Regions from separate parts of the Bacillus sp. OTU530 genome, predicted to be linked through region 2. Evidence: predicted binding sites of a transcription regulator. Region 2 holds the regulator's gene; each other region holds the start of a gene.
The links. Region 2 encodes Rex, which represses fermentation and respiration genes when NADH is low (regulators of the CRP and FNR family bind a similar motif). Its sites were predicted from a motif close to TTGTGAAATATTTCACAA; they were not measured.
Positions count from the first base shown of each region.

Region 1 (3,290 bases), on a different contig from region 2:
AAGAGAAAAACCCACAATACTGAAATACCTATTACCTCAAGTGTCATACTGTAGCACCTTCCTTCTCAGATGCTCTATCGGCCAATTCGCGTTCCACAGGGTTTTTACGAAACATCCGAGTAAGGACGACTACACTGCCAATTGCTAAAATAATATATAATCCAGAGAACAAGAGTAACATGACATCTACTTGACCGCTTGTGGTTGCCGCTTCTTTTGTCCGCATAAGTCCTCGCAATATCCACGGTTGACGGCCTACTTCAGCCATCCACCACCCGGCTTCAATGCCAATGATAGAAAGAGGACCTCCAAGTACAATGAGCCAACGGAATAATTTAGACGATATCAACTTCCATTTTCGCCAGGATCCGATTAGGAAGACAAATGACAACAGAGTCATCCATACACCAATTGTAATCATGACATCAAATAAATAATGAATATAAAGAGGAGGAGTTTCATCCTTAGCAAACTGATCAAGTCCTATAACCTCCGCGTTTGGGGTGCTATGAGCTAGGATACTAAGTGCAAATGGGATTTTAATGGCATACTTTACTTCCCCATCATCAAGGACACCATACAGAATGAGGGGAGCTCCCTTTTCTGTTTCGAAATGCCACTCAGCGGCAGCTAGTTTCTCCGGTTGGTATTCTGCTAGGTATTTTCCTGAAAAATCTCCAATTACTGCGGCAGCAATCGAAAAGATTAAGCCCATCTTCATCGTAAGCAGTAATGCTTTTTTGTGGTAAACATGATTGGAACCCTTCAATAAACGAAACGCCCCTATAGACGCTAGTACAAATGCTGATGTCATATAAGCAGTAGCCAAAACGTGTGCAACCTTAGTAGGCATGGCAGGATTGAACATTGCCAATATCGGATTTACATTTACTAATTGCCCATTTACTATATCAAACCCTTGTGGCGCATTCATGAATGCATTAACAACGGTAATAAAGATTGCGGAGAAAGATGCTCCTATAGCTACTGGAATTAACAGTAACAGATGTTTTTTAGGATTCTTAAAACGATCCCATGTGTATATATAGATGCCTAAAAAGATAGCTTCAAAGAAGAATGCGAATGTTTCCATGAATAGCGGGAGGGCAATAACATTTCCTGCCAGTTCCATAAAATTAGGCCAGAGTAGAGACAATTGCAATCCAATTGCAGTACCTGTTACAACACCAACAGCCACTGTAATAACAAAACCACGGGTCCATCGTCTTGCTAATAGAATATAATGTTCATCTTGCTTCTTAATGCCAACCCACTGAGCAATCATAATCATGAGAGGGATACCGACACCAATAGTTGCGTAAATGATATGAAAAGATAATGTAAGTTCCGTTAGTACGCGACTAAAAAAGACAGCTTCTTCATTTCCCATTTGAAATTCACCTTTCCTTATCCTGAAATGATTCGTCCAATAAATGATAATCCCATAATTGCAGCTACAATAAAGGCTAACCACACCAAGGTACGTTCTTGTTTTTTATACACCCATGCACACCTCCCTTTTTGCTCAATTAATCACAAATTTTAGCATATAGACTTTGTTCAAAACTTCACAATAATTGGTGGAAGTTCACCTTTTTATCAATGTATCACATCCTTCTTTATGTTGAAGATTGGGGTTGTGACAACTTTACAACATTTCGATGGTAAAAATAGAAAATATGTTTTTGTTTTTCTTCTCCAATTATTCTCTTTGCAACAGCCATCATAATCATTAAGGAAGACTCATACCTTCCACTTTCATAATCACTTAAATTAGGGATTTGATCTAAAGATGGCAAGGTTAAGTATTATACATTAATGGTATAGGAGAAGGGAGTATAGGCACATAAAATAATTCTGACAGGATCACCTGTAAGCGAAATTCGAGACTGTGACCGTTAATTTTTTTACAAGTAATCAAAGAGCTATTTACAACCTAATGCTAAATTAGCAATTAGGTTGGGTGGTACGCGTGGCTGCCAGCAGTACAAAGCATAGGTGGGGCTTGTGCTAAGGATGAGGCTGATAGAAGTCTTTTCTATCAAATGAATAAGGTTATCTTAAAGAGATTTCCATATTATGGATAGGGTTTTTAGGTATTTATTTCATAGTTACATTCTAGGGGTCTACCAAAATTTAGGTTATGGTGCGAAAAAATATTATTCTATTTATTCGTAGATGTTCATAAATATAAAGAATTGAAGGGGGATAAAATGAAGGCAATTGTGTACACAAAGTATGGTCCCCCTGAGGTTCTTCAACTGAAAGGGGACATTATCGAGATATTACTAAGCTAACGGGTAGTGGACAATATCCGCGTTTTGCCGTTAGTATTTCATACAGACCCTTTTAAAATTTAGCAGAAATCTTGACGACAATTAATAAGGTACCGTACAATAAGGTTACTTATGATATTGGAAGGTGAAATATATGAAGGAAAACATGCAGCCAGGCATTGAATCCAATATGAAACAGATGATTATGTCGGCTCCAGATAAACCGTCTGATGTATTGATTCAGTTACTGCGGGTCACACATGAGGTACAACATGAACTGACTTCCAAGCTATCGTACTTTGGTCTCTCAGACCGAAAGTTTAAAATCCTGGCAATTTTGTTGAAGCAGGAGCGCCCTCTGAATCCTTCAGAGTTAGCTGATTATGCAGGAGTCACTCGTTCCACCATAACAGGTTTGCTGGATGGGCTTGAAAAGGATGAATTTATTAGAAGGAGCATTTCTGAGGATCGAAGAAAAACAGCAATTCATCTAACAGAAAAAGGTCAGCAAATCGTGGGTACATTGGCTCCTCTTTATAGTACCCATATTACAAATATTTTCTCGAAGATGACCAAAGAGGAACAGTTGCTTTTGATGGATCTACTGGAGAAAATCCAGGGTGGCTTACAGTATGCAAAGGATCATAACGTGTTTCCTACATGATATGGTTGGGTTAAATACGGAACGCTATGAATGAGGTTTCATGCCTCCGTATTGCCATATAATTCGGTTCCGTACTATACACCTCCGTATAACTGTGTAATTCGGCACCGTACTATCCAATTCATTTTTTGCTGGATGGTTTTAGCATTGTTTTTACTATGAATCTCAAAGCAAAAGGATCCGTTAGACCGACTTTTATACATATCGGTCAATTGGAGTTGCGATGTAACCTTATAAAAGGACGCTTGATCAGAAAGATAACGGTGTCTCAACAGTCTTTAGCTTTTAAATCTTATAGGAACAATTGTAATGTTTCTGCGAGAGATAGACTGTTTTTACAATAGAAATCA
Region 1 covers NZ_JASATP010000061.1:6,332-9,621, forward strand. Annotated here, with positions in the region: gene AAHB12_RS27165 (cytochrome d ubiquinol oxidase subunit II) at 1-47, opposite strand, end outside; gene AAHB12_RS27170 (cytochrome ubiquinol oxidase subunit I) at 44-1,390, opposite strand; gene AAHB12_RS27175 (MarR family winged helix-turn-helix transcriptional regulator) at 2,431-2,940, shown strand.
Region 1: a site for Rex is predicted at 1,557-1,574, ahead of AAHB12_RS27170 (cytochrome ubiquinol oxidase subunit I). Genes of this name have one in related genera too.

Region 2 (3,290 bases):
CTCATTATTCTATGGCTTTTGAGAAAAGACCGGGGGCAGATTAGCACAAATGGCCAAAAATCAAATGCGGCTACAACAGTCGTTTGGATGATAACAGGGGTCTTCTTGGCCTTCTTCGCACAGACGATTGCAGGAATGATTGAAATGAAAGTATTCGGTATTGAACCCGGTTCCGAAAACACAGAACAGCTCATTGAAATTGCAGCTGCCACACCTTGGTTCATTCTTGTAACATCTGTGTTGGCGCCTGTACTCGAGGAAATTGTTTTTAGAAAAATTTTATTTGGAACACTCTATAAACGTTATAACTTTTTGGTTGCGGCAATTATCAGCTCCCTAATCTTCGCTGCCGTTCATTTGGATTTCTCCCATTTACTCATTTATATGTCCATGGGGATTGTGTTTGCCTTTCTATATGTACGAACACAAAGAATTATTGTTCCTATCACAGCTCATGTGATGATGAATACCTTTGTTGTACTTATAAATCTTGTATTTAAAGACGACATAGAGCGAATGATGCAAAAAGCTGAAAAACTGCAAGCATTTATCGGAGGATTTTAATTATGCGAAGCTCACCACTGTTTATGGCCACACTATATTTTGTTCTCGGTTCTGTTTTCACATACTTAGCCGTGACAAGTGTGGAGACTACGATTTGGAACTTTTATACGCTGCTTTTAATTGTTATGGCAACATTCGATTTTGGACTAGCCTTAAGGCTCATCCTTCTGAATATCAGGCTGCGAAAGCTAAAAACGCCTAAAAAATAAAAACGCGGGACATCTGCCGCGTTTTTTTTATTTTGGATAATGCTTGAGGAAGTAGACAAGCGTCTGCAATTCCACTGCCAAATCAATATGATGAATACGAATATGCTCTGGAACATCAATCCGAGCCGGCGTAAAATTCAATATACCTTCTATTGCAGTTTTCGCCAATCGATCTGTTACTGACTGCGCTACATGAGAAGGCACCGTTAAAATTGCTACCTTAATATCATCCGTAAGTCTCTCTTCTAGTTCATCTAGATGATAAACAGGGATATCCGCAATCGTTGACCCGATTTTTCCTGTGTCTACATCAAATGCCATCTGAATCCTTGTATTATTATTTTTCGTGAAATTATAGTTTAAGAAAGCGGTTCCTAAATTCCCAACCCCAATTAAAATAACCCCAATTACATCGTCCTGATCGAGTGTTTGACTAAAAAATGATAAAAGATAATTTACATTATAGCCGTATCCTTTTTTTCCTAATGCGCCAAAATAGGAAAAATCTCTTCGAATCGTAGCGGAATCTACCTTCACTGCCTCACTCAGCTCAGCTGATGAAACACGCTGCTTACCAGAAAGTGATAAATTTTTAATAAACCTGTAGTATAAAGGCAATCGTTTCGCAGTTGCCTGCGGAATCTTCGGCTGCTCCATAGATGTTCCCCCTCCTCGCTTCTCCCTACTCCATTTTATATGTTATTAGAATAAATTTGTAGAAGTTTATTCATCTAAAGCTTTCTTTGTATAATAGAACTAGACTATGTCACTCAATTTAAACTATACACTATTTTTAGTTATATTGAAAAACATAAGTTTTATGTAAGAGAGACGAACTAGAGGTGATTGCATTGATACTACTACAAGTGAATGGATTGGTAAAGCAGTATGGCGCTGATGTAATTCTATCAAATATAAAGCTAGAGGTACAAACACGTGACCGCGTTGCGCTTGTCGGCCGCAACGGTGCGGGTAAATCTACGCTTTTAAAAATCATTGCCGGCGAGCTATCGTATGATGGAGGAGAAATCATCAAGCCAAAGGATGTAACAATGGGATATCTAGCCCAGAATACTGGATTAGAAACTTCCTTAACCATTTGGGAGGAAATGATTACCGTATTCGCTGAGCTGCAAGCAACCGAGCGGGAAATCCGCCGGCTAGAGCAAGAGATGGGACGCGAGGAAGTATTTACTGATGAAACGCGCTACAATAAACTGCTTTCCGATTATGACAGATTACAGCAAACGTATAAAGAAAAGGGAGGCTATCAATATGAAGCAGATATTCGTTCCATATTGAGCGGGCTGGGTTTTCCGATCGAAACGCACGGCACAGTCATCTCTACCTTAAGCGGCGGGCAGAAAACGAGGCTCGCTCTCGGCAAGATGCTGCTTACAAAACCAGATTTACTTATTCTGGATGAACCGACAAACCATCTTGATATTGAGACACTTACATGGTTAGAGCAGTATTTACAGGGCTATCCCGGAGCAATCTTAATTGTTTCACATGATCGCTATTTCTTGGATCGTCTTGTAACACAGGTATACGAAATTTCCAATAAGCAAAGTAAAAAATTCACAGGAAATTATAGTAAATATTTAGAAGAAAAAGCTGCCTCCTATGAACTGGAGATGAAGCGCTATGAAAAGCAGCAGGAAGAAGTATCAAAAATACAGGATTTCATCCAACGAAATATCGCTCGTGCTTCTACAACCAAACGGGCGCAAAGCAGACGAAAACAGCTTGAACGAATGGACTTAATGGAAAGACCTCTCGGCGATGAAAAATCGGCTTCCTTTCACTTTGATATTGACCGGCAAAGCGGAAATGATGTGCTAAAGGTGAAAGATTTAAAAATAGGATATGCAAACGAGGCCATCGCTCAGCATATTCATATGCATCTTACACGAGGGGACAGCATCGCTCTTGTTGGACCGAACGGAATTGGAAAATCAACGCTTCTAAAATCCATTATCGAACGGCTGAAGCCGCTGCAAGGAACGATTTCCTTTGGTTCAAATGTTACGGTTGGCTACTATGATCAGGAACAAGCAAACTTGACCTCCTCCAAACGTGTTCTGGATGAGCTATGGGATGAATTCCCGCTAAAACCGGAAAAAGAAATTCGTACAGTTCTCGGCAACTTTTTATTTTCTGGAGATGATGTATTAAAGCCCGTCTCTTCGTTAAGCGGTGGCGAAAAGGCTCGTGTCGCCCTCGCTAAACTTATGATGCAAAGGTCAAACTTTCTAATCTTGGATGAGCCGACAAACCATCTGGATTTAAGTAGTAAAGAAATATTAGAGAATGCCTTAATCGATTTTCCTGGCACCCTTTTATTTGTTTCCCATGACCGTTATTTTATCAATCGTGTAGCTACAAAGGTGATTGAGCTGTCAAGGGAGGGCTCAGAGGAGTATCTAGGTGACTATGACTATTATGTACAAAAGAAAGCGGAAATGTTAGAGCGGGCACAACTACAGCAAGAGGAACAAGGGCAGCCAGCTAAGG
Region 2 covers NZ_JASATP010000084.1:3,854-7,143, reverse strand. Annotated here, with positions in the region: gene AAHB12_RS29860 (CPBP family intramembrane glutamic endopeptidase) at 1-564, shown strand, start outside; gene AAHB12_RS29855 (YdiK family protein) at 567-773, shown strand; gene AAHB12_RS29850 (redox-sensing transcriptional repressor Rex) at 801-1,430, opposite strand; gene AAHB12_RS29845 (ABC-F family ATP-binding cassette domain-containing protein) at 1,625-3,290, shown strand, end outside.

Region 3 (3,290 bases), on a different contig from region 2:
TTTCCTTCCTTTTTTCATTACATTCATTTAGAAAAAGTGGCATATATTATCCTATTTTACTACCTCACCAGCATTAATCAACCTTTAGCATCTTTCGTTATGATCTTGTAGAAGAAATAGGGTTGCCTTCTGTAACTCCTTGAAATTGAAAATATTCTTTCGCGTTGTTGTAGGCGATTGCTTGGACGATTCTCCCTAATAATTCCATATCCTTTGGAACCTCACCATTCTCTACCCATTCTCCAATCAGATTGCAGACAATTCTTCTGAAATATTCATGTCTCGTATAAGATAGAAAGCTTCTAGAGTCTGTCAGCATTCCAATGAACCGGCTAAAAAGCCCTACATTGGAGAGTGCTTTCATTTGCTCTAGCATGCCTTCCTTCGTATCATTAAACCACCATGCAGTACCGAATTGGATCTTTCCTGGTGTCTTTCCATCTTGAAAGCTATTGATAATACTTGCAATGACATAATTATCAGTAGGATTTAAAGAATAGATAATCGTTTTTGGAAGCTTGCCAGCCTGTTCTAAAGAATCCAGGATTGAAACGAGTGGTTTGGCAATTTGATCATCATTAATTGAATCATAACCGGTATCAGGTCCTAATCGCTTAAACATGTTTGTATTATTGTTGCGATGGGCATTAATATGGAACTGCATCGCCCAACCGAGATCTGCATATAGCTTGCCTAAGTGAATTAATGTAAAGGTTTTAAATTTCTTTTCCGCTTCTAAGGAGAGCTTGCTGCCAGTTAATCTTTCTGCAAAGATTTCCTGTACTTCATCAAAGGTCGCTTCTTCATAAACCATTGAATCTAATGCATGATCAGAGACGACACCGCCAACTAAGTGGAAGAACTGAACCCTCACTTCAAGTGCAGCGAGATAGTCCTTATAGTTCTCAATCTTTACTTGGGAAGCTTGCTCAAGCTTCCCAACCCATTCTAGAAATCCATCTCGGTTGATTTCCAAGCCTTTATCCGGTCTAAAACCCGGAACAACACTGACAGGATAGTCTTCATCTTTTTTTAATAATTGATGATATTTTAAGCTATCTGTCGGGTCATCAGTTGTGCAAACCACTTTAACATTTGATTTTACGATGAGGTCACGGGCGCCAAATCCTTCTCCAGTTATAAGGGCATTCGCTTTCTCCCAAATCCCTGAAGCACTTTGTTCGTTTAATGTTTCGTAAATGCCAAAGAATCGCTGCAATTCTAAATGAGTCCAATTATATAAAGGATTTCCTATTGTCATTGGAACCGTCTTTGCCCAGGCAAGAAATTTTTCATAATCACTTGCATTTCCGGTAATATATTCTTCTGGGATTCCATTTGCTCTCATTGCTCTCCATTTATAATGATCACCATAAAGCCAAGCTTCTGTAATATTTTTAAATTTTTTATTTTCATAAATTTCTTTAGGGCTTAAATGACAATGATAGTCAATAATCGGCATTTCCTTCGCATAATCATGGAACAGAGAGATAGCGGTTTTATTTTTAAGTAAAAAATTTTCATTCATAAATTTTTCCATTATTTCACCATCCTACAGTTTTTTGTTAACGTTAACATTTTTAATTAAAAAAATAATAGGACGGAAGTGACTTATGAATGTTAACGTTAACATTTCTCCTTCATTCTACTTTTTATTTCTTTTTAATGCAATAGGGATTTGTATTTTTTTCTAATAAACTCCATTTTTCAAAAAGAACAAGTGTATATACAGGACTAAAAATGTGGTCGTTCGTTCTAAAAAACTCGTGGATTGGCGAGCTGTTAGGAAAAAGCAAAAGCAAAAGCGTAGCTACCTTACAACGTATTCCTAAAATTTTCGAATACGTTAAATTGGCTTCCGGATGAAAATTTATATTTTCTTTCTTGCAGCGCAACAAAAATCTACTCCTGCTCAAAAAGCTATATCATTCTGCCCGGGAGGTAGAATGATATAGCTTTTTAATCGGTTGTTCTTACCGAATTTAGGAAGAAGGAAGTATTCACCATTTGGTCAATTTCTTTTGAACTATTTGTGAATATGTTCACAAAACTGATGCTTCTTACAAACTTTCAAATATACTAAGGGTGTAATCATTACTTAATCCAATTTGAAAGGGAGCGATCTTGTATGTTTGGAAAGTTTGTTAGGGAAAATCGAATTGCAGCAGCTCTTTTAACAGTTCTTCGTTTATATTTAGGATACTCTTGGTTTACAGCAGGACTAGGAAAATTACAAAGCGGTCAATTTGATGCAGCTGGCTTCTTAGCTGGAGCTGTTGCAAAACCAGTTGCTGGTCCAGATGGCGTTGTCTATGGATGGTATGTATCTTTCTTAAAAAACCTGGCTCTTCCGAATGCGGACTTATTTAACATTGTAATTCCATTAGGTGAAACGCTTATAGGTCTTGGATTGTTGCTCGGCTGCTTAACAACAGCGGCGGCGTTCTTTGGTCTTGTAATGAATTTTAGCTTCTTGCTTGCGGGAACTGTTTCTCATAATCCAACTGACATTCTATTAGGCGGAATTATTTTAGCAGCTGGGTTTAACGCCGGTGTATTTGGTTTAGACCGATGGGTAATTCCATTTATTCGTAAAACTATTTTGAAACAAAATACTAGCATTAAAAAGACTGAAAACATTAAAGTAAAACCTGCGCTATAGATTTTTCAACACAGTACAAAAGCATGTGGATTGCTTTAAACATACTAAAATTAGAAGGGGATACTATGTTCAATATAAAGGCATAGATCCTCTTATTTTTTACATAGCATACTCCATAATCAAATATTAAAAAGATGGTATATAATATATATGTTGAAGAAGGAATAACCATTTTATGTTGGAATTATCCATTAAAATAAGAAGCTAATTAAAAATATACCCCTCACTAATGAGGGGTATATCCTATTGATCTCGTGCAAGTTCTTTTCTATTGGGAGCAAGTGGTGGCTGTTCTAACCACTTGTTTTTCACCATAATATCGAACCAGTTTTTGGTAGTTCCTAATGTTTTTAGAATTGCTTTTTCATAAGCTACAGCTAGGTCTTTTCGCATGGCTCCTGCTAGACCTGTCCCATAATATACTTGTGCAGTTTGAGCCAAGAAGCCCATATGATACAACATTAATTTATCTGAAAAAGGAGAGTCTTTTGACGTTGTAACCTCTGATTCCCACGACATTGGAACTGGCAAATTATCATTGTGCATAATTTTTGAAAGGGCTTGTAGGTTTTCATCTGCGGCTTGTTCTAATTCCTCAAAAAACTTTCTTACTTCTTTCGATTCTGTG
Region 3 covers NZ_JASATP010000033.1:44,133-47,422, reverse strand. Annotated here, with positions in the region: gene uxaC (glucuronate isomerase) at 98-1,540, opposite strand; gene AAHB12_RS20960 (DoxX family membrane protein) at 2,129-2,662, shown strand; gene AAHB12_RS20955 (DUF3231 family protein) at 2,906-3,290, opposite strand, start outside.
Region 3: a site for Rex is predicted at 2,031-2,048, ahead of AAHB12_RS20960 (DoxX family membrane protein). Genes of this name have one in related genera too.